DNA from 3 places in the Streptomyces sp. NPDC058469 genome. Region 3 is predicted to be linked to each of the others. Evidence: riboswitches for the same ligand, from Rfam matches in the RefSeq annotation. Region 3 holds a riboswitch; each other region holds the start of a gene.
What was found. Region 3 has a riboswitch for cyclic di-AMP ahead of ACFWP5_RS48580 (NlpC/P60 family protein). Riboswitches for the same ligand answer to the same signal wherever they lie in the genome.
Positions count from the first base shown of each region.

Region 1 (7,575 bases), on a different contig from region 3:
GGCTTCAACATGATCGTCATCTACACCGCCCTGCGCTCGATCCCGCAGGAGATCTACGAGGCCGCCCGCATCGACGGCGCGTCCGACCTGAAGATCGCCCTGCGCATCAAGATCCCGATCGTGATGCCGTCGCTGGTGCTCACGTTCTTCTTCTCGGTCATCGCCACGCTCCAGGTCTTCACCGAGCCCATGGCGCTCAAGCCGCTGACCAACGGCCTCTCCAGTTCCTGGAGTCCGCTGATGGCCATCTACGACGCCGCCTTCCTCAGGTCGGACATCTACGGCGCCTCCGCCACCGCCGTGGTGCTGGCCCTGGCGACCTTCGCGCTCTCCTTCACGCTGCTGCGCGTCTCCGACCGCTACACCCGGGAGGACCGGGCATGACCCCCCTCACCCTCACCGCCACCGACGCCCGCCCGGGCCCCGCGAAGGCGAAACGCACCGCATGGGTGCCCACCCTCGTCCTGGCCCTCGGCTCGCTGTACTGCCTGATCCCCGTGGTCTGGGTGGTCATCGCGGCCAGCAAGGGCCGCGGCGAACTGTTCTCCACGTTCACCTTCGCCCCCGGCACCGGCTTCCTCGACAACCTCAGGCAGCTGAGCTCGTACCGGGACGGCATCTACTGGGAGTGGATGGTCAACTCCCTCTTCTACGCGGGCGGCGGCGCCCTGCTGTCGGCGGCGGTCTCGGCCGCCGGCGGCTACGCACTGGGCCGGTTCGCCTTCAAGGGACGGGAGTTCGTCTTCAAGCTGATGCTGGCCGGTGTCCTGGTCCCGAGCATCGTGCTGACCGTCCCCCAGTACCTCCTCCTGTCGAAGCTGGGCCTGGCCGACTCGTACTGGTCGATGCTCCTGCCGTCGATCCTCTCGCCCTACGGCGTCTACCTCGTCCGCATCTACGCGGCGGCCTCCGTGCCCGCCGAACTCCTCGAAGCCGCCCGCATGGACGGCGCCAGCGAGTGGCGGATCTTCTCGCGGATCGCGGTGCCGATGATGATGCCTGGGCTCATCACGGTGTTCCTGTTCCAGTTCGTCGGCATCTGGAACAACTTCCTGCTGCCGTACGTGATGCTCGCGGACGACACCAAGTTCCCGCTCACGCTGGGCCTTTACACCCTGCTCAACCAGGGCGCCTCGCAACCGGCGCTCTACACCCTGGTCATCATGGGCTGTTTCCTCGCGATCCTGCCGCTGATCGCGCTCTTCCTGGTGATCCAGCGGTTCTGGTCACTGGACCTGCTGAGCGGATCGGTCAAGGCGTGAGCGCTCCGCTGGAAGTGCCGTGATGGGCCGTCACTCGTCCGCGGCGCCGTCGTGGCTGGTCGCGCCCACGCGGCGGTAGCCGCACATCGAACGCAGCCCCGCGCCCCTTCAGGGCGCGGCCGAACCGCTGCCGACTTCGCGCGACCTGCCCAGGAACCGGGCGGACCCCCCACAGCCGACCGCCCCCCACCACGAACGAGGAACATGACGACGAGCTCGAACGGCCGCCGCAAGCCGCCCACCATCCACGACGTGGCCCGCGAGGCGGGCGTGTCGCGGGGCACCGTCTCCCGGTTCCTGAACGGCGGCCACTACGTCTCGCCCGCCGCGCGCACCGCGGTGGAGACGGCGATCAGGAAGACGGGCTACGTCGTCAACCGGCACGCCCGCTCCCTGAGCACCGGACGGTCGGACTCGGTGGCGTTCCTCCTCACCGAGCCGCAGGAGAAGTTCTTCGAGGACCCCAACTTCAATGTCCTGCTGCGGGGCTGCACCGAACACCTGGCCCGCCACGACATCCCGCTGCTGCTGATGCTGGCCTCTTCAAAGGACGAGCGCCGCCGACTGACGAGGTACATCACCTCGGGCCACGTGGACGGCGTTCTCCTGGTCTCCAACCACAGCGGCGACCCGGTCGCGTCCGAACTCCGGGACGCGGGCATCCCGTTGGTGGCCTGCGGCAAGCCGCTCGGCACCGCCTCCAAGTACAGCTACGTGGCCGCCGCCGACCGCGACGGCGCCCAGGAGATGGTCCGCCATCTCATCGCGGGCGGCCGTCGCCGCATCGGCATGGTCACCGGCCCGCTCGACGCCCCGGGCGGCCCCGACCGCCTGGCCGGCTACCGCGACGTCCTCACCGAGGCGGGCCTGCCCCACGACCCGACCCTCGTGGTCGAGGGCGACTACCGTCGCACGGGCGGCGAGGAAGCGGCCCGCAGACTCCTGTCCCAGGCCCCCGACATAGACGCGGTCTTCGTAGCTTCCGACCTGATGGCGCTGGGAGTCGTCAACACCCTGCAACAGTCCGGCCGTTCGGTCCCGGATGACATCGCTGTCGGAGGCTTCGACGACTCGGCGGCGGCCACCGCCATCACCCCGGCCCTCACGACCATGCGCCAGCCCTACGACCGGATCAGCGCCGAGATGGTGCGGATGCTGCTGGCCCAGATCGCCGGCGAGGACACGGCGGGCGTGATCCTGCCCACCGAACTGGTGATCCGGGAGTCGGCATAACCGCCGTAACTGTCAAACCAACCGGAACACGGGTCAACGCATGTGTAGGCGTGAGCCGTCCGGTTCGTGTCGAGTCGGTGGGGCTTTCCATCCGTATTCTCTGATCATGGCCGCACCCCACGCATATGCACTGATCGCCACCGACCTGGACGGGACGCTGCTGCGCGGCGACGACACACTCTCCGACCGGTCCCTCGCCGCGCTGCGGCGGGTGGCGGCGGCAGGTGCACGGCATCTCGTCGTCACCGGCCGGCCCGCCCCGAGGGTGCGGCCCCTCCTCGACGACCTCGGCTCCAGGGGGCTCGCGGTGTGCGGACAGGGCGCGCAGTTGTACGACGCCGGCGCGGACCGTCTGCTCTGGTCGGTCACCCTGGACCGGGAGTTGGCGGAGACCGCGCTGGGCAAGATCGAGGCCGAGGTGGGCCAGGTGTACGCGGCGGTCGACCAGGACGGCGTGGACGGCCTCACCCTCATCGAGCCCGGCTACTTGATGCCGCACCCCACGCTCCCCGCGGTACGGGTCGGCCGACGCGACGACCTCTGGGCGGAACCCATCAGCAAGGTGCTGCTCCGTCACCCCGCCCTGGCGGACGACGAGTTGGCGTCCACGGCTCGCTCGGTGGTCGGTTCCCTGGCCTCGGTCACCATGTCGGGCCCCGGCACCGTCGAACTCCAGCCACTCGGCATCACCAAGGCGACGGGCCTGGCCCTGGCCGCCCGCCACTTGGGCCTCACCCCGTCCGACACCATCGCCTTCGGCGACATGCCGAACGACATCCCGATGTTCGACTGGGCAGCCCACGGCGTGGCAATGGCCAACGCCCACCCCGAACTCAAGGCGGTGGCCGACGAGGTGACGCTGTCGAACGAGGACGACGGCATCGCGGTGGTACTGGAAAGACTGTTCAGCTAGAACGCGCCCCTGAAAAGGGGCCCGAAGGGCCTTTTCAGGGGCGCGGGGAACTGCGCGACCAGCCACGACGATGGTGTCACTCAAAACACAAACCCGTCGTGGCTGATCCAACGGTTCTAGTAAGCCCCGTACACGTTGTCGATGGAGCCGTACACAGCCGCCGCGTAGTTGCAGGCGGCGGTGATGTTCGCGACCGGGTCGTACGAGTCGAACGACGTCCCCGCCACGTGGTACGCGTTGAACGTCGGGTCGATCACCTGAAGCAACCCCTTCGACGGCGTACCGGCCACCGCGTTGGAGTCCCAGTTGTTGATGGCGTACGGGTTGCCGGAGGACTCACGGATCACGTTCCGGTAGATCCCGTTGTACGTACCCGGAATCCCCTTCTGCGCCATGATCGCGAGCGACTCACGGATCCACCCGTCAAGGGTGTTGGGGTACCCGGCGGCAGTGGTCGAACTGGTCGACGTGGTGGCGGCCGACGCGGTGGTCGCACCGACGACAGGCAGGGCGAGTATCGCCACACCCGTGCCGGTGACGACCAGGCGGCGGACAAGGCGGGCGCGGCGGGACTGAGCGGTTGCAGGCATGACGAGGTTCCTCTCCGTCGCCTGCGAGGTGAGCTGTCGGGTTCGGGCTGGGAGGTGCCCGGCCAGGCCCTTGCGGACGTGACTTAACCCCAAGCCGTTCCGGTCGCGACGACCGGTCCGGCGACTTACCTGGTTCCCCCGCTCCTGCCGTGCGAGATGTGTTCGTGGCTGGGATGCCGGGCGGCGGCAGGATTCGGCGTTCCGCTCGACAGGCCGGGAACGTATGCGAGAGCACATGTCCGGAACAAGTGGCGGAATCACACCTAACCCCTATTGACCTTGGTCTGAGGCGTATGGGGCACTTGATCCTTTGCGTGAGCCAAGGGTCAACTGTCAAACGCCATAAGGGGAAACGCGGGCAGACCGGGACACAGGTCGCGCACAGAAATGAGTGACCCAACTCACGGGAGGATTAAGAACGGCAAATCGGGCATTCGACCTCAACTGGCAGTTCTCGGAATCCTTTTCTCCCATGTCCGATGAAAGATCACCTCTTCGCCCTCGGTGCAGATGACCTCGTTGGAGGTAATAAAGTCCGTTTCGTCGCAAGTAATCTCCGACCGCGTGCGCACGCTCGTGTCCCAGGCCGCCTCCGGCCGGTGCAGCCGGATCGACCAGTCCGAGCGGGTGCGCGCCGACAACGGGTCCGACTCGTCGATCGTGTACGTCTCCAGCGCGTCCTCGGTGAACTCCAGTCCGTCCGGGTACACGCGCGTGCCGCCGTACCGGGGGTCCACCTCCAGCCGCCACTCGCCCTTCGCCACATCCCGCACGACCAGCCGCTCGGGGCGCGGTTCGTCAAGGGTGGCCGGGTAGTTCACCCCGAGTGGCTCGGCCTCCTCGGGCTCCTCGAAGCGGATGTCGTCGGTACGGAGGTCGTCGGTCAACTCGTGCTCCCGCACGGGGAGTTCGAGCGCGCTCCCCTCCGGGTCCAGCGTGAAGCCCGCCGCCGACTCCGGCTGCGGCCAGATCCACGGCCAGTACGCCGACGACACCGCGAGCCGGATGCGATGCCCGGGCGGGAACGCGTGCCCGATGCCGTTCAGCTCGAAGGTCACGTCCTCGGTGGCACCCGGCGTCCACGGCACCGCCCGGTCCCGCCCGTGCCGCGCCGACAGGTTCAGCACACCCCGGGTGACCAGGGTCGAGGAGCCGTCGGGGGCGACGTCGCACAGCCGCGCGATCACCTGCCCGCGCGGCACCTCGCAGGTCAGCCGCAGCCGCACCCCCGGCCGCCCCAGCACCCACGTCTCGGCCGGCACCTCGAACTCGAAGCACGCGGAGCGCGCGTCCTCGTCCCGCTGGTCCGGCGGCAGATCGGCGTCGTTCCCGAAGGGGAAGAAACGGCCCGCGTCCACACCGGTGTGCATGGGGGAGCGGACGATCACGGGGGCGCCCCGGAGGCCGTACGTCGTCGTCTTCACGTGCGGCGAGGGCCACGCGGGCTCGCCGACCCAGCGGCCCGGAAGGGAGTCGTAGACCGTGGCCGGAGGGTGGGAGTCGCTGACGTAGGCACGCAGGAGGGGGTCCGCCATCACCCCCGTGTCGATGCCCTTGAGGTGCTGGTCCCACCAGCGGAGGGTCTCCTGGAGGAAGCCGATCGCGGGGCCCGGCGGCAGGCCGCGGTCGGGGTACTGGTGCGACCAGGGGCCGACCAGGCCGCGCACGCGGTCCGGCGGGAGGTGCTCGACGAGCCGCAGCACCGTGTCGCGGTACGGGTCGTGCCAGCCGCCCACCGCGAGGACGGCCGCGTCGATCGCGCCGTAGTCCTCGCAGACGCTGCCGTGGCGCCAGTAGTCGTCGCGGATCTGGTGGGCGAGCCAGGTGTGGATGAACGGGTCGATCTGTTCGAGGCGTTCGAGCCACATGTCGCGCCAGATCAGGCCCGCGTACTCGGGGTCCGGCGGGCGGGCGACGAAGGCGAGCATGGTGGCCGCCCAGGCGTGCAGGTCGACCGCGAGGGCGGAACCTCCCATGTAGTGCACGTCGTTGTCGTAGCGGTCGTCCGTGGAGCAGACCGTGACGATCGCCTTGAGGGGCTCGGGCGCGAGGGCCGCGATCTGGAGGGAGTTGAAGCCGCCCCAGGAGATGCCGAACATGCCGACCTTGCCGGTGCACCAGGGCTGCGCGGCAAGCCAGTTGACCACCTCGACGCCGTCCGCGAGTTCCTGTGCGTCGTACTCGTCGCCGGGTGCGCCCTCGCTGTTGCCGTGCCCGCGCACGTCGACGCGGACGGAGGCGTAGCCGTGGCCCGCGTACCAGGGGTGGCGCTGGGCGTCGCGGGGCGCGGTCCAGTCGGTCAGGCGGTACGGGAGGTATTCGAGGAGCGCCGGCACGGGTTCGTCCGTCAAAGGGCGCCACACGCGTGCGTAGAGACGCGTTCCGTCGGGCACCCGGATACGGAGGTCCTCGTGGGTCGTCTCGTAGGGGAAGGACGTTCGGATGCGCATGATCGTGACCCCTGGGGCTCCGTCGGCTTCAGTGGACCGGGTGCATCGTGCGGCGCAGCCACGGCGCGGCGGCCATCACCGCGAGGCCCGCGGCCACCGCGATCGCGCCGTTGACGCCGAAGTAGGCCGGCTTGGATACGTCGTCGTAGAGCTTCACCGTCTGGGCCTGGATGCCGTTCGCGAGGGCGAGGGACAGGAACCAGAGGGACATGGTCTGGCTGGAGAAGGCGGCCGGGGCGAGCTTCGTGGTGGCCGACATGCCGGAGGTCTCCAGGAGGATGTCGCCGAGGCCGAGCAGGAAGTACGAGCCGACGATCCACCAGGCCGACATCATGTAGCTGTCGTTCGCGTGCCCGGAGGTCGGCAGGACCATCAGCAGGAACGACAGGCCGCCCAGCACGACCCCGATCGCGATCTTGTTGGAGGCGTGCGGCTGGCGCGGGCCCATGCGGACCCAGAGCGCGGCGACCACGGGCGCGAGCCCGACCTCGAAGGCGCCGAGCGCGGATGCGTACCAGCTGGCGGGGAAGTCGAAGCCGAGGATGGTCGTCTCGGCGTTCGACGCGGCCAGCAGCATCATCGTCGAATAGGCCTGGAAGAGAATGAAGTTGAAGACGGTCGAGGCCAGGAAGAGCACGATGTACGGGCGCAGCCGGCCGCGTTCCCCGGGGCTCACGCGCGGGCTCATGAACATCACCGCGAAGTACACGACCGGCGCGATCACGGAGATCACCGTGAGGAGGTCGACGAAGCGGCCCATCGTCAGCCAGCCGACCCCGGTCAGCAGCACGGCGAGGACGGCGGCGACCAGGATCCCCACGACGATCAGCCGTACCGCGCGGCCCATCGCGGCCGGCGCGAGCGCGAACTCCGCGGTGTTCCTGCGCCCGGCGAGGTGACGGCGTCCGGCGACGTACTGGATCAGGCCGAAGGTCATGCCGACCGCGGCCGCCGAGAAGCCCCAGTGCCAGCCCTCGTGGTCGCCCAGCCAGCCGGTGATCAGCGGGCCCGCGAAGGCGCCGATGTTGATCGCCATGTAGTAGAGCGCGAAACCGGCGTCCCGGCGCTCGTCGTCGGTGCGGTAGAGCTTGCCCACCATGGTGGCCACGTTGGGCTTGAGCAGTCCG
Region 1 covers NZ_JBHXME010000041.1:50,760-58,334, forward strand. Annotated here, with positions in the region: gene ACFWP5_RS19700 (carbohydrate ABC transporter permease) at 1-384, shown strand, start outside; gene ACFWP5_RS19705 (carbohydrate ABC transporter permease) at 381-1,262, shown strand; gene ACFWP5_RS19710 (LacI family DNA-binding transcriptional regulator) at 1,467-2,495, shown strand; gene ACFWP5_RS19715 (HAD family hydrolase) at 2,602-3,408, shown strand; gene ACFWP5_RS19720 (transglycosylase SLT domain-containing protein) at 3,525-3,998, opposite strand; cyclic di-AMP (ydaO/yuaA leader) riboswitch at 4,002-4,207, opposite strand; gene ACFWP5_RS19725 (CocE/NonD family hydrolase) at 4,439-6,448, opposite strand; gene ACFWP5_RS19730 (peptide MFS transporter) at 6,477-7,575, opposite strand, start outside.
Region 1: another riboswitch for cyclic di-AMP. It lies ahead of ACFWP5_RS19720 (transglycosylase SLT domain-containing protein); the one in region 3 lies ahead of ACFWP5_RS48580 (NlpC/P60 family protein).

Region 2 (7,575 bases), on a different contig from region 3:
GGCTGATGGGGTTCCTGGACAGTCGGCCCGAGGGGCTGTACCGCATCAAGGGGTACGTCGACTTCGGCGCGCACGATCCCCGCAACCGGTACGCCGTGCACGCCGTAGGACGGTTCCTGCGGTTCTATCCCGAGGTCTGGGCCGACGGTGACACCCGGCTGACCCAGCTCGTGCTCATCGGCACCGGCCTCGACTTGCCCGCCCTCGGCAAGGAGTTGGAGGCGTGCCGAGACGGCGACGCCCCACTCGCCGACGAGCGCGGCATGTGGGGCGTCCTCCGTTACGTACAAGAGCCGGATCAACAACCCGAATCCGAGCCGGAGTTGGACCCGGATCCGGAACTGGACGACTGACGGCCGGCGCTACACCGGCCCCGCCACCACCGACACCGTCTTCGCCAGCGACACGCCCGAGCCGTCCCGTCGCGGGTCCATCTCCGGGAGTTCCGCCGGTGTGCCGTCCCGTTGTGCCGCCTTGGCCGGTACCGGGCCCGCCCAGGCCAGGGAGAGGCAGTCCTCGCCCTTCAGGAAGCGCTGGCAGCGGACGCCTCCGGTGGCGCGGCCCTTGCGGGGGTACTGGTCGAACGGGGTCAGCTTGGCCGTCGTCTGGACGGAGTCGTCCAGCGTGCCGCGCGAGCCCGCGACCGTGAAGACGACGGCGTCCACAGCCGGGTCGATTGCCGTGAAGGAGATGACCTTCGCGCCCTCGGTGAGTTTGATGCCCGCCATACCGCCGGCCGCGCGGCCCTGGGGGCGCACCTGGGAGGCCTGGTAGCGCAGCAGTTGCGCGTCGTCCGCGATGAAGACCAGGTCCTCGTCACCGGTGCGCAGCTCGACGGCGCCGACGATCCGGTCGCCGTCCTTGAGCGTGATGACCTCCAACTCCTCCTTGTTCGTGGGGTAGTCGGGGACCACGCGCTTGACGACGCCCTGCTCCGTGCCGATGGCCAGGCCCGGGGAGGACTCGTCGAGGGTCGTCAGGCAGATGACCGTCTCGCCCTCGTCCAGGGAGACGAACTCCGAGACCGGCGCGCCGCCGGAGAGGTTCGGCGCGGCGGCCGTCTCCGGGAGCTGGGGGAGGTCTACGACGTTGATACGCAGCAGGCGGCCGGTCGAGGTGACCGCGCCCAGCTCGCCGCGGGCGGTCGCCGGGACCGCCGAGACGATCACGTCGTGCTTGGTGCGCCGGGCCTCGGCGTCCTCCGGGAAGGGCTCGCCGTTCGCCGTACGGGCCAGCAGACCCGTCGAGGAGAGCAGTACACGGCACGGGTCGTCGGCGACCTGAAGCGGCACGGTGGCGGTGGGGGCACCCGCCGACTCCAGCAGGACCGTACGCCGGTCGGTGCCGAACTTCTTTGCCACCGCGGCCAGTTCGGTGGAGACCAGCTTGCGCAGCTCGGTGTCCGACTCCAGGATGCGGGTCAGCTCCGCGATCTCCGCCCGGAGGCGCTCCATCTCCGACTCCAGCTCGATCCGGTCGAACCGGGTCAGGCGGCGCAGCGGCGTGTCCAGGATGTACTGCGTCTGGATGTCGCTCAGCGAGAAGCGCTCCATCAGACTCTGCTTCGCCTGCGCGGAGTTGTCGCTGGAGCGGATGATCCGGATGACCTCATCGATGTCGATGAGCGCCGTGAGCAGGCCCTCCACCAGGTGGAGGCGGTCGCGCCGCTTGGTGCGGCGGAACTCGCTGCGTCGCCGTACGACGTTGAAGCGGTGGTCGAGATAGACCTCCAGGAGTTCCTTGAGGCCCAGCGTGAGGGGCTGGCCGTCGACCAGTGCCACGTTGTTGATGCCGAAGGTCTCCTCCATCGGCGTCAACTTGTAGAGCTGCTCCAGGACCGCTTCCGGTACGAAGCCGTTCTTGATCTCGATGACCAGGCGCAGGCCGTGCGCGCGGTCGGTGAGGTCCTTGACGTCGGCGATGCCCTGGAGCTTCTTCGCGCCGACCAGGTCCTTGATCTTGGCGATCACCTTCTCCGGGCCTACGGAGAAGGGCAGTTCGGTGACGATCAGGCCCTTGCGGCGCGCTGTCACGTTGTCCACGGCGACCGTGGCGCGGATCTTGAAGGTGCCGCGGCCCGTCTCGTAGGCGTCCCGGATGCCGGTGAGGCCGACGATCCGGCCGCCCGTGGGCAGGTCGGGGCCGGGGACGTGCCGCATCAGGGTGTCCAGATCCGCGTTCGGATAGCGGATCAAGTGGCGGGCGGCCGCGATGACTTCGCCGAGGTTGTGCGGCGGCATGTTGGTGGCCATGCCGACGGCGATGCCCGACGAGCCGTTCACCAGGAGGTTCGGGAAGGCGGCGGGCAGGGCCACCGGCTCCTGCTCCTGGCCGTCGTAGTTCGGGGTGAAGTCGACCGTGTCCTCGTCGATCGACTCGGTCATCAGGTTGGCCGCTTCGGACGGCCGGCACTCGGTGTACCGCATGGCGGCCGGCGGGTCGTCGTTGCCCAGCGAGCCGAAGTTGCCGTGGCCGTCGGCCAGCGGCACGCGCATGGAGAAGGGCTGGGCCATGCGCACCAGGGCGTCGTAGATCGACGCGTCCCCGTGCGGGTGCAGCTTGCCCATGACCTCGCCCACGACACGCGCGCACTTCACATAGCCGCGGTCGGGGCGCAGGCCCATCTCGTCCATCTGGTAGACGATCCGTCGGTGGACCGGCTTCAGGCCGTCCCGGGCGTCCGGCAGGGCTCGGGAGTAGATGACCGAGTACGCGTACTCAAGGTAGGAGCCCTGCATCTCGTCGACGACGTCGATGTCGAGGATCCGCTCCTCGAACGAGTCGTCGGGCGGCGGGGTCTTCGTGCTGCGGCGGGCCATCGCTGCCGGCTCCTCTTTTCTGGTCGCTCGCCTGGGGGTCGCTCCCCTTCGGCTCACTCTTGCTGAAGCGTGAACGGGGTCTTGACGTGAACCATTGTGGACCGCGGCACTGACAACGCGGACCAGGACCCGGCGTTGCCCGCTCGGGTCCGTCGCCGGCGGCTGCCGCGTGAGTCCACGTGTGCGACTGCCCGCAGGCTACGCGATCTCGCTCTGGGCGTACGTCCGCCGGGAACTTCGCCGACGGTCCGCACGCTTGCATACAGTGGCGGGACGAGCAGGATTTCTGCGGTTCCAGCCAGAGAATCCGCGATCGAAGGGACGTACATGCCCATGGGTCACACGGCCACCGCCGAGGCAGGGTCCGGCGGTCTGACAGCGACCGAACACCGCTTGGCCAACGGTCTGCGAGTGGTCCTCTCCGAGGACCAACTGACCCCGGTCGCGGCGGTGTGCCTCTGGTACGACGTCGGTTCCCGCCACGAGGTCAAGGGGCGTACCGGCCTGGCTCACCTCTTCGAGCACCTGATGTTCCAGGGCTCCGGACAGGTGAAGGGCAACGGACACTTCGAACTGGTGCAGGGCGCGGGCGGTTCGCTCAACGGCACCACCAGTTTCGAGCGGACGAACTACTTCGAGACCATGCCCACCCACCAGTTGGAGCTCGCGCTCTGGCTGGAGGCCGACCGGATGGGCTCACTGCTGGCCGCCCTGGACGAGGAGTCCATGGAGAACCAGCGGGACGTCGTCAAGAACGAGCGCCGCCAGCGCTACGACAACGTGCCCTACGGGACGGCGTTCGAGAAGCTGACCGCCCTCGCCTACCCGGAGGGCCACCCGTACCACCACACGCCCATCGGCTCGATGGCGGACCTGGACGCGGCCACCCTGGAGGACGCGCGCGCGTTCTTCCGCACCTACTACGCGCCCAACAACGCGGTCCTGTCCGTGGTCGGCGACATCGACCCCGAGCAGACGCTCGCCTGGATCGAGAAGTACTTCGGGTCCATCGCGTCGCACGACGGCAAGCCCGAGCCCCGCGACGGCACGCTGCCCGAGGTGATCGGCGGGCAACTGCGCGAGGTCGTCGAGGACGAGGTCCCGGCCCGCGCCCTGATGTGCGCGTACCGCCTGCCGAACGACGGCACGCGCGCGTCCGACGCGGCCGACCTCGCCCTCACCATCCTCGGCGGCGGCGAGTCCTCGCTCCTCTACAACCGCCTTGTACGGCGCGACCGTACGGCCGTGGCGGCCGGCTTCGGACTGCTGAGGCTCGCCGGAGCACCCTCCCTGGGGTGGCTGGACGTCAAGACGTCCGGTGACGTCGAGGTGCCGGTCATCGAGGCCGCCATCGACGAGGAGCTCGCCCGGTTCGCCGAGGAGGGCCCCACGGCCGAGGAAATGGAGCGCGCCCAGGCCCAGTTGGAGCGCGAGTGGCTGGACCGTCTCGGCACGGTCGCGGGCCGCGCCGACGAACTGTGCAGGTACGCCGTCCTGTTCGGCGACCCGCAGCTCGCCCTGACCGCCGTACAGCGCGTCCTGGACGTGACGGCGGAGGAGGTGCAGGAGGTCGCCAAGGCCCGCCTGCGCCCCGACAACCGCGCGGTGCTCGTCTACGAGCCCATCGCGGACGAGGACGACGAAGACGAAGACGACGAAGCAGAGGCCGCGGCCACCGACGAGAACGAGGAGGCGGCCAAGTGACCGAGCTCGCCACGATGGAATTCCACCCGCAGCCCCAGGCCGGCGAGGCCAGGCCGTGGGCCTTCCCGGCCCCGGAGCGCGGGACCCTCGGCAACGGCCTGACCGTGCTGCGCTGCCACCGCCCCGGCCAGCAGGTCGTCGCCGTCGAGGTGCTCCTGGACGCGCCCCTGGACGCCGAACCGGCCGGCCTGGACGGTGTCGCCACGATCACCGCGCGGGCCTTCTCCGAGGGAACCGACAAGCACTCCGCCGAGGAGTTCGCCGCCGAGCTGGAGCGCTCCGGCGCCACCCTCGACGCGCACGCCGACCACCCCGGACTGCGCCTGAGCCTGGAGGTCCCGGCCTCGCGCCTGGCCAAGGGCCTCGGTCTGCTGTCGGACGCGCTGCGGGCGCCCGCCTTCGCGGACAGCGAGGTCGAGCGGCTGGTCCGCAACCGCCTCGACGAGATCCCGCACGAGACGGCCAACCCGTCCCGCCGCGCGGCCAAGGAGCTCTCCAAGGAGCTGTTCCCGGCGACCTCGCGCATGTCGCGCCCGCGCCAGGGCACCGAGGAGACCGTCCAGAAGATCGACTCCGGGGCCGTACGCGCCTTCTACGACCGGCACGTGCGCCCCGCGACGGCCACCGTCGTGGTCGTCGGCGACCTCACCGGCATCGACCTGGACACGCTGCTCGCCGAGACCCTGGGCTCGTGGACGGGCTCCTCCGCCCAGCCGCGTCCCGTGCCGCCGGTGACCGCCGACGACACCGGGCGCGTCGTGATCGTGCACCGTCCCGGCGCCGTCCAGACGCAGCTGCTCATCGGCCGCGTCGGAGCCGACCGGCACGACCGCGTGTGGCCGGCCCAGGTGCTCGGCACATACTGCCTCGGCGGCACCCTCACCTCCCGCCTGGACCGCGTCCTGCGCGAGGAGAAGGGCTACACCTACGGTGTGCGGGCGTTCGGCCAGGTGCTGCGTTCGGCACCCGACGGCACGGGCGCCTCGATGCTCGCCATCAGCGGCTCCGTGGACACCCCGAACACCGGTCCCGCCCTGGACGACCTGTGGACGGTGCTCCGCAAGCTCGCCGAGGGCGGACTCACCGACGCCGAGCGGGACATCGCCGTACAGAACCTCGTCGGGGTGGCGCCGCTCAAGTACGAGACCGCCGCGGCCGTCGCGAGCACGCTGGCCGACCAGGTCGAGCAGCACCTGCCCGACGACTACCAGGCGACGCTGTATCAGCAGCTCGCCGCGACCGGCACCGTGGAGGCCACCGCGGCGGTCGTCAACGCCTTCCCGGTGGACCGTCTGGTGACGATCCTCGTCGGCGACGCGGAGCAGATCAAGGAGCCCGTGGAGGCTCTCGGCATCGGCGAAGTGACCGTCGTCCCGGCCGAGTAGACGACGTGTAGAGAGCCGAGCAGCGGCACGCGCGCGTGGGGGCCCTGGTGACTGAAGCGTCACCAGGGCCCCCTATTGTCCGAATTGGGGGAGAGGTTGCCTGTCTGCCCTGTGGCATGCGCAACAAAAACCGTGATCCGTTTGGGGATTGAAAGTTGCCCCCCTTAGCGTCGGTCCGGCTGTCCGTCAGGCACCGCGCCGCACTCGTGGCACCGGACAGCCATCGCCGAGTCCCCGTACGGCGCGAGCCAGGGGAGCCGGGGACCCACAAGAGTCCCTGGGGTGAATCGGACGCCCGCGCGCGTAGCGAGGGGGTCCGTAGGAGACCTTCCTGCTCCGAACCCGTCAGCTAACCCGGTAGGCGAGAAGGAAGGAAAGGACCAGCCACTTCATGGCGTTCACCCGCGCCACCGGGAAGCACCGTCGCCCGAGCCGGACCCACCGCACCACCGTTCGTGTCGCGAGTGTCGCGGCCCTCACCACCACCGGCGTCGTCGGCACCCTCGCGAGCGCCCCCGCGTTCGCCGCGGAGCCCGCCGTAGAACAGACCGGTCTCACCCCCGTCATCGCCATGGGCGACGCCGTCGCCGAGAAGATCGACGCCCAGGCCGCCGCCCAGCAGCAGGCCGCGGCCGAGCAGGCCGCCAAGGAGGAGGCCCGCGCCAAGGCCGCCGCACTGGCCAAGGCGGAGCGCGAGGCCGAGGTACGCGCCGCCCGCGCCGCCGAGCGCAAGAAGCTCAACACCTTCGTCGCGCCGGTCACCGGCTCGTACGTCTCCACCGGCTACAAGACCGGCGGTTCCCTGTGGTCCTCCGGTGCCCACACGGGCATCGACTTCCACGCCTCGACCGGCACCTCCGTGCACGCGGTGGGCTCCGGCACCGTCGTCGAGGCCGGCTGGGGCGGCTCGTACGGCAATCAGGTCGTGATCAAGATGGCCGACGGCATGTACACCATGTACGGCCACCTGTCGTCCATCGGTGTCTCCGTCGGCCAGACGGTCACCCCGGGCGAGCAGATCGGCCTCTCCGGGGCGACCGGCAACGTCACCGGACCGCACCTCCACTTCGAGGCCCGCACGACCGCCGAGTACGGCTCCGACGTCGACCCCGTCGCCTACCTCCGCCAGCACGGCGTGAACGTCTGACGACTCAGCGCCGCACTTCCCGAAGCCCTGGCCCGCCCGGCCGGGGCTTTCGGTGTTTCCGGAGCCCTCCTGTCCAAAAAATATCCATGGATTCCGGCCCGCCATCGGAAATTCCCGCTCATTGCAATAGAGTCACGGAACACACGTCAATCGTCGACGTTTCACGGGGATTAAGGCGGAGGTCGGACATGCGTATTCCGGCGCACTCGGTATGCACGGCGATCCGGGACGACATCGTCGCCGGTGTCTACGAGCGCGGCAGCCGGCTCACGGAGGAACTCCTCGCGCGCCGGTACGGGGTCTCGCGCGTCCCCGTCCGGGAGGCCCTGCGCACGCTGGAGGCCGAGGGGTTCGTCGTGACCCGGCGGCACGCGGGCGCGTGCGTCGCGGAACCGACCGAGCAGGAGGCCGCCGACCTGCTGGAGATGCGGATGCTGCTGGAGCCGCTCGGTGCCTCGCGGGCCGCCCAGCGGCGCACCGAGGCCCACCTCAAGGTGCTGCGCGGCCTCGTCAGGCTGGG
Region 2 covers NZ_JBHXME010000110.1:8,639-16,213, reverse strand. Annotated here, with positions in the region: gene ACFWP5_RS35330 (CobW family GTP-binding protein) at 1-353, shown strand, start outside; gene ACFWP5_RS35325 (DNA topoisomerase (ATP-hydrolyzing) subunit A) at 363-2,819, opposite strand; gene ACFWP5_RS35320 (M16 family metallopeptidase) at 3,147-4,523, shown strand; gene ACFWP5_RS35315 (M16 family metallopeptidase) at 4,520-5,908, shown strand; cyclic di-AMP (ydaO/yuaA leader) riboswitch at 6,123-6,286, shown strand; gene ACFWP5_RS35310 (M23 family metallopeptidase) at 6,300-7,055, shown strand; gene ACFWP5_RS35305 (GntR family transcriptional regulator) at 7,244-7,575, shown strand, end outside.
Region 2: another riboswitch for cyclic di-AMP. It lies ahead of ACFWP5_RS35310 (M23 family metallopeptidase); the one in region 3 lies ahead of ACFWP5_RS48580 (NlpC/P60 family protein).

Region 3 (7,575 bases):
TCGACTGGGTGTCGGTGGGCTCGGGGGCGCTGGTCTCGGTGTCCGGGGCGCTCGTCGCGGGATCCGCGGTGGGCTGGTCACCGTTGCCGGCGGGGGTGGTCCCGCCGTTCCCGCCACTTCCCTCGTTCCCGCCGTTCCCGCCGGGCTCGTTGGACGCGCTGGCAGTGGGCGCCGCCGTGGCGGTGTCGGTGGCCGTCGGGGACTCCTGCGGCTGACCGGAACCGCCGCCCGAACCCGAGCCGCCGCCCGAACCGCCGCCGGAACCAGGGTCGTTGTTCGTGCCGGCGCCGCACTTCTCGCCGTTGTTGATGCAGTTGACCATGTCCTTCATCAGGCCCTCGTCGAAGACGTTGATGAAGTCGCCGTGGTCAGTGACGGGCTTGTGCTGCTGCTCGGGGAAGGAGTCCACCGCGAACAGCGGGCTAGTCTTGCCGCCGTCCTGGAGGCTCGGCGCGTCCACGCCGTAGACGATCCGCTGCACCAGCTGCGGAACGGCCTCGAAGCCCGCCGGGCAGGAGCCGTCGGCGGCCTCGAAGGCCACGTGGGTGCGGTGGTTGGCGCTGTCGATGTTGCGGCCGTCCCAGCAGCTCTGGAACTTGAAGGTGCGCACCACGTCGCTGCCCGACGGGCACAGCGGGTACTTGTCCTTGAGCTGCCGGTCCTCGAACCCGGTGCAGCTCCAGGAGGCGTTGGCATTGGCCGGGCCGTTCACGAAGGCCTTGGCGTCTCCGGTGATGATGCGCAGGAGGCGCGGCATCGCGACGACTTTGGTCTTCGGGTTGCCCACGAACGTCAGCGTGGCGGCCTTCGCGGTGACGATCTGACCGGAGTTGCCCTCGGTGCCGCCGCCGGGCGAGTTGGCGTCCCGCTCCTGCTTGCCGTTCTGCAGGCGCAACACGGGCCAGTAGTACGTGGACTTGTCGCCCGGGTTCTCACAGCTCGTGTTGGCCTTTGCCAGGACGTCGTCGCTGGCGAAGGCGTTGTTGGACTGGTTGCCGATGTAGTCGTGGAAGTGGTGGGCGCCGTTGGTGACTCCGGGGGCGACGATCACGTTGTCGGAGTTGAACAGGCCGTTCTCGTTCACCCCGCAGGCGGTGACGAACGTGCCGCGGGAGGCGTCGGCCTGGTCCTGCGCAGTGTTCACGTTCGGCTGTACGGAGGTGATGTCCGCATAGTCCGAGGCGACGGGCCCGTTGGTGGACTGCTGGTTGCCCTGCTGGTCCTGGCCGCTCTGGTCGCCGCCGCTGGCGCTGGCGCTGCTGCTCGCGCCGCCGCCCTGGCCGTCGGACCCGTCCTTGGGCGCGATCAGTGTGCAGCCGGCAAGCGCGTCGAGTCCCTCCGGGCGGTCCCCGACCCGCGCGATGGCGTCGTCGATCCGCCCGATGGTCGCCGCCCGCTTCTCCTTCAACGGATTCATGATCGCGTTGTCGGCGAAGGAGGCGTCCTGGCGTATGGACTCCGTCGAGTCCTTCAGTTTCTGGTAGGCCTCGGTTATCTGCTGGTCCAGAAGCGCGAGTTGGGCGTCGACCTCGGTCTTCGCCTCGTCGGGGACCGTCGTCAGCTGGGTGCCGATGTCCGGGCAGTCGATCGTGGCGCCTCCCGACGCCGCGTCCGGAGACCCTTGCTTGGTGGAGTCACCGCCCCAACCACCTTCGGACGCCGACGCGTAGACGTTCGCCGCCACCAGTCCTCCGCCGCCCAGCATCAGGGCGACTGCTGCCATCGTCGCGCGTCGTGCGCCCGTGGGGCGTCTGCGCGTGTTGCGTGCCAAGGAAGTTGCTCCTACACGTATCGGTCGGCCCGGATCGTCCCGGCATGGAAATCCCCCGTCCCAATACGGAGCCGGACCCCAGTGTGTTCAACCGCCTCAAAAATTCATAGCGACCTCATATGGATCACCAGGCTCGGCGGGCTCATGACCCCTGGTACATGTCCGGGAGAGGTAAAGGTCACAAAAACGTATCGGACATATCGCGCTTCAACCTTCACACGAGGCACACACGTTGGCTAAGTTGACGCTCAGGCCGTACGACCTACTCCGGCGAGCAGCGCCGGGCCGCATGGCTTGCGCCGAATCCGGTGTGTCGCTCGCGACAGCCGGAGCCGGGGACCCAACCGACTTGGGGTGAATCGGTCCAACTGCCCGTCGGGGCAAGGGCCGTAGGGCAAACCTTCCGTGATCGACGCCCGAACCCGACAGCTAACTCGGTAGGCGCGATACGGAAGGAGCACGTCTGCCATGCCGGCAGAACGAAGTACGCGCACCGGAGGCAGTGGCCCGACCGTGGACGACCGACCCAGCCGTGACGAAGTCCAGCGGCGGATCAATTCCCTTTACGACAGGGCCGAGACGGCCACCGGAAACTACAACGCCACGCGCAAGATGTCCGGGGGCCCGCGCAAGCGTGTCGAGCCCCGTCCCAGCGCGTCGCGTCCTTCCGACCCCGCCCTCGACGCGGTCACCAAGCAGTGGTTCGACCGGGCCCGCGCCCAACTCGGCCCGACCGTACCGGCGATCCTCCCGCCCAGCAGGACTCCCGCCCGCCCGGCGGCAGCTCGGCCGGAGCGCCCCGAACGACGCCCCGAGCCCGAAGGCGGCGGCCGAGCACTCGAAGCGCAGCCCAGCCGCGCCGTGGCCGAACTGACCGCGGGGACCTCCGTACCGGAACTCGCAGCCCCGCAACTCACCGCCGCTGTCGCGGAGTTGACCGCCGGGCCCATCGCCGCGCTGCCGCCCGCCGCGCCGCAGGCACCCCAGTTGCCTCAGATGGCTCAGATGCCGCAGGCGACCGTCCTCGACCTGCCGCCCGTGCCCGCCATCGAAGTGCCGCTCGCGCCCGTCGTGGAATCACAGCAGTTCGCCCTCGCGGCCGCCCCGGCGCCGGTCTTCGACCCGCTCACCGCGGACCTGGAGCTGCTCCCGTACATCGCCGCGCCGCGCTCCGAACAACCCGCCCCGGCGAGCGCCCCCTGGCCGACCCCGGAAACCTCCTGGCCGGCCCCAGAGGCGACCTGGTCCACCGGCGAGATACCCATGGTGGCCGAGCAGCCGACCTGGTCCACCGGTCAGATGCCCATGGTCACCGAGCAGCCGACCTGGTCCACCGGCCAGATACCCATGGTGCCCGAGCAGCCCACCGGCCCGCCCACCTGGTACACCACACCGGAACCGGACTGGCGCCCGCCGCAGCAGGAGTGGCAGCCGACCGCACCCCCCGCCGAGGTCTCCTTCGCCGCGGCCCCGGTCGTCGCCCCCGAGTTCACCCTGCCCACGGCTCCGACGATGGCCCCGGAGATCATTCTCCCCGCGGCCCCGACCGTCAGCCCGGCACCCGCCGCGGCCGTACCCGCCGCACTCCAGGACCCCAACACGCACAGCAAGACCAGCACCGCGCTCGCCTTCGCCCGCGCGCAGATCGGCAGGCCGTGCCTGTGGGGCGCGGCGGGACCGGACGCGTACGACTGCTCCAGCCTCACCCAGGCCGCCTGGAAGGCCGCGGGCGTCCTTCTCCCGCGCACCGCCCAGGAACAGTCGGGCGCCGGCGCGCTCGTCCCGCTCACGGACATCCGCCCCGGCGACCTGATCTTCTTCTACGACAGCATCGACCACGTCGGCATCTACACCGGCAACGGCCTGATGATCCACGCGCCGAGCCCGGGTACGCCGATCCGCGAGGAATCGATCTTCCACGCCGGTGCCGCCGCCATCCGGGGCGCCGTACGGCCCGCCTGATCCGATCGGGGCCGGGCATTTCCCGGCCCTGACCGCACACCCCGCGACACTCCCGGCCAACCGCGTCGTTGACCCGTACGAGTGGTGCATCCTGGGACACGGTCGTAGCGTCGACAGAGACACGACGACCGTGCCCCGGCAGGCGGGCCCACCGCCGGTGCGGGTGCGGGGCGACGAGGACGAAGAGGCGGCCGGGAGCGGACATGTACAAACACACCATGGTGGGAGTCGTCACGCTCTGTGCCGCCGCCCTGCTCGCGCCGGCCGTCGGCACCTCGTCCGCGGCCACGGCGGACGCGACGCCGGCAGCCGCCCATCGGCAGGGTGCGGACCCCGTGCTCGTCGACTGCCTGTGGCATCCCGAGGTGCGCCCCACCGACTTCATGCTCGCCTGCGGCGACGGCAACAGCCGCCTCACGTCGCTGCGTTGGACGTCCTGGAACGACAACTCCGCGACGGCCACGGGCGTCAACGTGGTGAACGACTGCAAGCCCTACTGCGCGGTGGGCAAGTTCCACTCGTACCCGGTCGCCGTCCGGCTCGACACCGCGCAGACCTGGAAGCGGCATCCGCACGTACGGCAGTACACCGACATCACCCTGACGTACCCCGGCGCGAGGCCGGACAAGTTCCAGCACACCGTGACCTACCCCCTGTGGAACTGACTCAGAGGGGCACCTCCACCACCAGCGGTCGGTGATCCGAGATCGCCGTCCTCGGCACGCACACCGTCCCAACGGCGTCCTCGCCGAGCCCCGTCGTCATGACGTGATCGAGCTGGACGAGCGGCCGGTGTGACGGAAAGGTCGCCCGTCGGGCCGAACTCCGCCAGGCACGCGGCGCGGTCGCGTTCAGGGTGAGCCGGGGAAGGGCGCCGAAGAGGTTGAAGTCGCCCATCAGTACCCGGGGTTGGGGCAGATCGGCGATCCAGCGGCGCACGGTGCGCAGCTGCCCGATGTTCCACCCCGGCACGAACGAGAGATGCACGGCCACGACGGTGAACGGGCCGTGCGGTCCTTCCAGCACGGCGGCCAGGGCGGCCCGGGGCTGATCCCGGGCCAGCACCGGAGCGGCCCGCCCGGCCACCCGCAACGGCATGCCGAAGGGCGCCGCCGGGAGCCGCAGGGCCCGCCACTCGTGGACCGGAAGCCGGGACAGCAACGCCAGTCCGTGCGAAGGGACTTCGGGCTGCCGACCCTCGGGGCCGTAGACGCGCATCCCGGGCTCGGCCGGGTCGCGGACCCAGCCCCGGCCCGGCACGGAACGGCAGTGCAGCGCCGTCGCGTAGCGCCAGTCGCGTGCGCCCATCGCGTCGGCGGCGACCGCCGCCTGATCGACACCGCCCGACCGCTCCTGGAGGCAGTCGATCTCCTGGAGTGCCAGCACATCGGCGTCCAGGGACGCGACGGCTTCGGCGAGGGGTGCCGAGGGATCGTCGGGGGCAGCGGGCTCCGGGCGGCCGTCCGGCTGGATCTGCCGACCGTGCAGCACGTTGAACGTCGCGCATCTCACCAGTAACTCACCCATGATCAGGCCGCATTGTATGTAGTTCAGCTGTGGGAGGGGCTCCCCCGCCGCGCAAATGTGCTTGCGTAACTCAATCAATCCGCTATAGTTGAGTAAGTCAAGCAAACTTACGCGGGCCGCATCGCCGAGGCGCAGCGTACGGAGCGGATGGAGACCGCCATGGACGACGCGTCCCGGACCCCGGCCGCTCCCGGTCCGCTCGCCTCCTTCGCCCGGTTCGTGGCGCTGGGCGGCGGTGTCGGGCTTCTCTCCAGCGGCGCCGTGGCACTGCTGGCCGAGCAGCTGCCCTGGGCGCTGGCGAACGCGCTGATCACCGTCGTCTCCACCCTCCTGTGCACGGAACTCCACGCCCGTTTCACCTTCGGCTCGGGCCGGCGCGCCGGATGGCGCCAGCACTGGCAGTCGGCGGGCTCGGCCGCGGCGGCCTACGTGGTGACCTGCGCCGCGATCTTCGTCCTGCACCTGCTGCAGTCGTCGCCCGGGATGCTGACCGAGCAGTTCGTCTACCTCGGCGCTTCGGGGCTCGCCGGCCTCGCCCGCTTCCTGCTGCTGCGCCTGTACGTCTTCGCCACTGGTCGCGACCGGACGACCGTGCCGGAACAGCGGACGAGCGGGACGGTGTTCTCGCCGGTGTCGGTTCCGGTGCGTACCAACGCCCTGCGTCCCACTCGGGAACACAAGCGCCCGAGCATCCGGCGGCCCGGTTTCCCCGTACCGGTGAGGACGTCCACAGCGGCGAGTGGGCCGTGGAATCTCCGGCGCCACGATCTCGCACAGCACACACAGCACACACAGTCCGCACGGCTTCCCCGGCCCACGGCGGATTGCCGGCGCAGGACCGAACTGCGGCGCCTTCAGGACGCGTTGGAGGTCCCGGCCGCCGTAGGCGCCTTGCAGCGGCGGCAGTTCGCGCTCACCTCCCGCTGACCTCCCCCCATGATCAGTTACGCTGACCGTTTCCACATCACAGGCGGCGGGGGCATGTTCACCAAGCAACTGGTAGCGGGCGGGCTGACAGCACTTCTGATCGGAGCGCTCAGCGCATGCGGCGGTGGGAGCGGGAGCGGCGACAGCACGCGCTCCGCGTCCGGCGTCGGGCAGAGCAGTTCGAGCACCGCGCAGCAGGCCCGGCCGACTCCCGACACCGTGACCGGGCTCCGTGACTCGGTCCGGCACCTCGCCAAGCAGACGGCGAAGGGCACTCGGCCCCACACCGTCACCAGGTGCACGTCCGCCGCCAAAAAGGTTCAGCACAAGTCCAGTTCGGGGTCGGGCGCCAAGAAGAAGACCCGCACCTGGTACACCACGGAGCAGTACCGGAAGTGCGCGAAGGTGCGCAGTGGCACCGAGACGTACACCCGGACCGTCCGCAACGAACGGTGGTGTGTGAGCCTCGACGACGTCGGCGGCAACACCGGCAAGGACGACGTCTGGTACCAGGTCACGCGCGCCGCCTACGACGAGGCACGCACCACGGACGAGCACGCGCGCGTGGAGCTCACCCCGACCGGTTCAGGCTGCTGAGACCACGTTCCGGCGACCCGGCGCCGGAACGAATTACGAATCGGGGTCCCGTACTTCGAGTCATTTGGTGATCACAGACGTACCTGCGGGCATGGGCGCCCAGCGCCGACCCGCCACGTCACCGACTCGGAGAACAGGCACCCCATGAACGCATCCGCACCGAACAACCCCGCCGCCGACGGAACCGCCCAGATCGGCGTCACCGGCCTCGGCGTGATGGGCCGCAACCTCGCACGCAACTTCGCCCGCAACGGCTACACGGTCGCCGTCCACAACCGATCGCCGCACCGCACCCATGAGTTGATGAAGGAGTACGGCGACGAGGGCGCCTTCGTCCCGGCCGAGACGGCACAGGAGTTCGTGGCCGCGCTCGAACGCCCCCGCCGCCTGATGATCATGGTGCAGGCCGGTCCGGCCACCGACGCCGTGATCGACGAGTTCGCCGCGCTCATGGAGCGCGGCGACATGATCATCGACGGCGGCAACGCCCACTTCGCCGACACCCGCCGCCGCGAGGCGGCCCTGCGCGAGAAGGGCCTCCACTTCGTCGGCGCCGGGGTCTCCGGCGGCGAGGAGGGCGCGCTGTACGGGCCGTCGATCATGCCCGGCGGTTCGGCGGAGTCGTACGCCGTGCTGGGCCCGATGTTCGAGTCCGTCAGTGCCAAGGTCGACGGTGAGCCCTGCTCCACGCACATCGGGACCGACGGTGCCGGGCACTTCGTCAAGATGGTGCACAACGGCATCGAGTACGCCGACATGCAGCTCATCGCCGAGGCGTACGACCTGCTGCG
Region 3 covers NZ_JBHXME010000230.1:354-7,928, forward strand. Annotated here, with positions in the region: gene ACFWP5_RS48575 (DUF1996 domain-containing protein) at 1-1,723, opposite strand, end outside; cyclic di-AMP (ydaO/yuaA leader) riboswitch at 2,059-2,231, shown strand; gene ACFWP5_RS48580 (NlpC/P60 family protein) at 2,240-3,733, shown strand; gene ACFWP5_RS48585 (hypothetical protein) at 3,937-4,398, shown strand; gene ACFWP5_RS48590 (endonuclease/exonuclease/phosphatase family protein) at 4,400-5,260, opposite strand; partial or broken gene ACFWP5_RS48595 (GtrA family protein) at 5,408-5,881, shown strand; gene ACFWP5_RS48600 (hypothetical protein) at 6,197-6,784, shown strand; gene gndA (NADP-dependent phosphogluconate dehydrogenase) at 6,929-7,575, shown strand, end outside.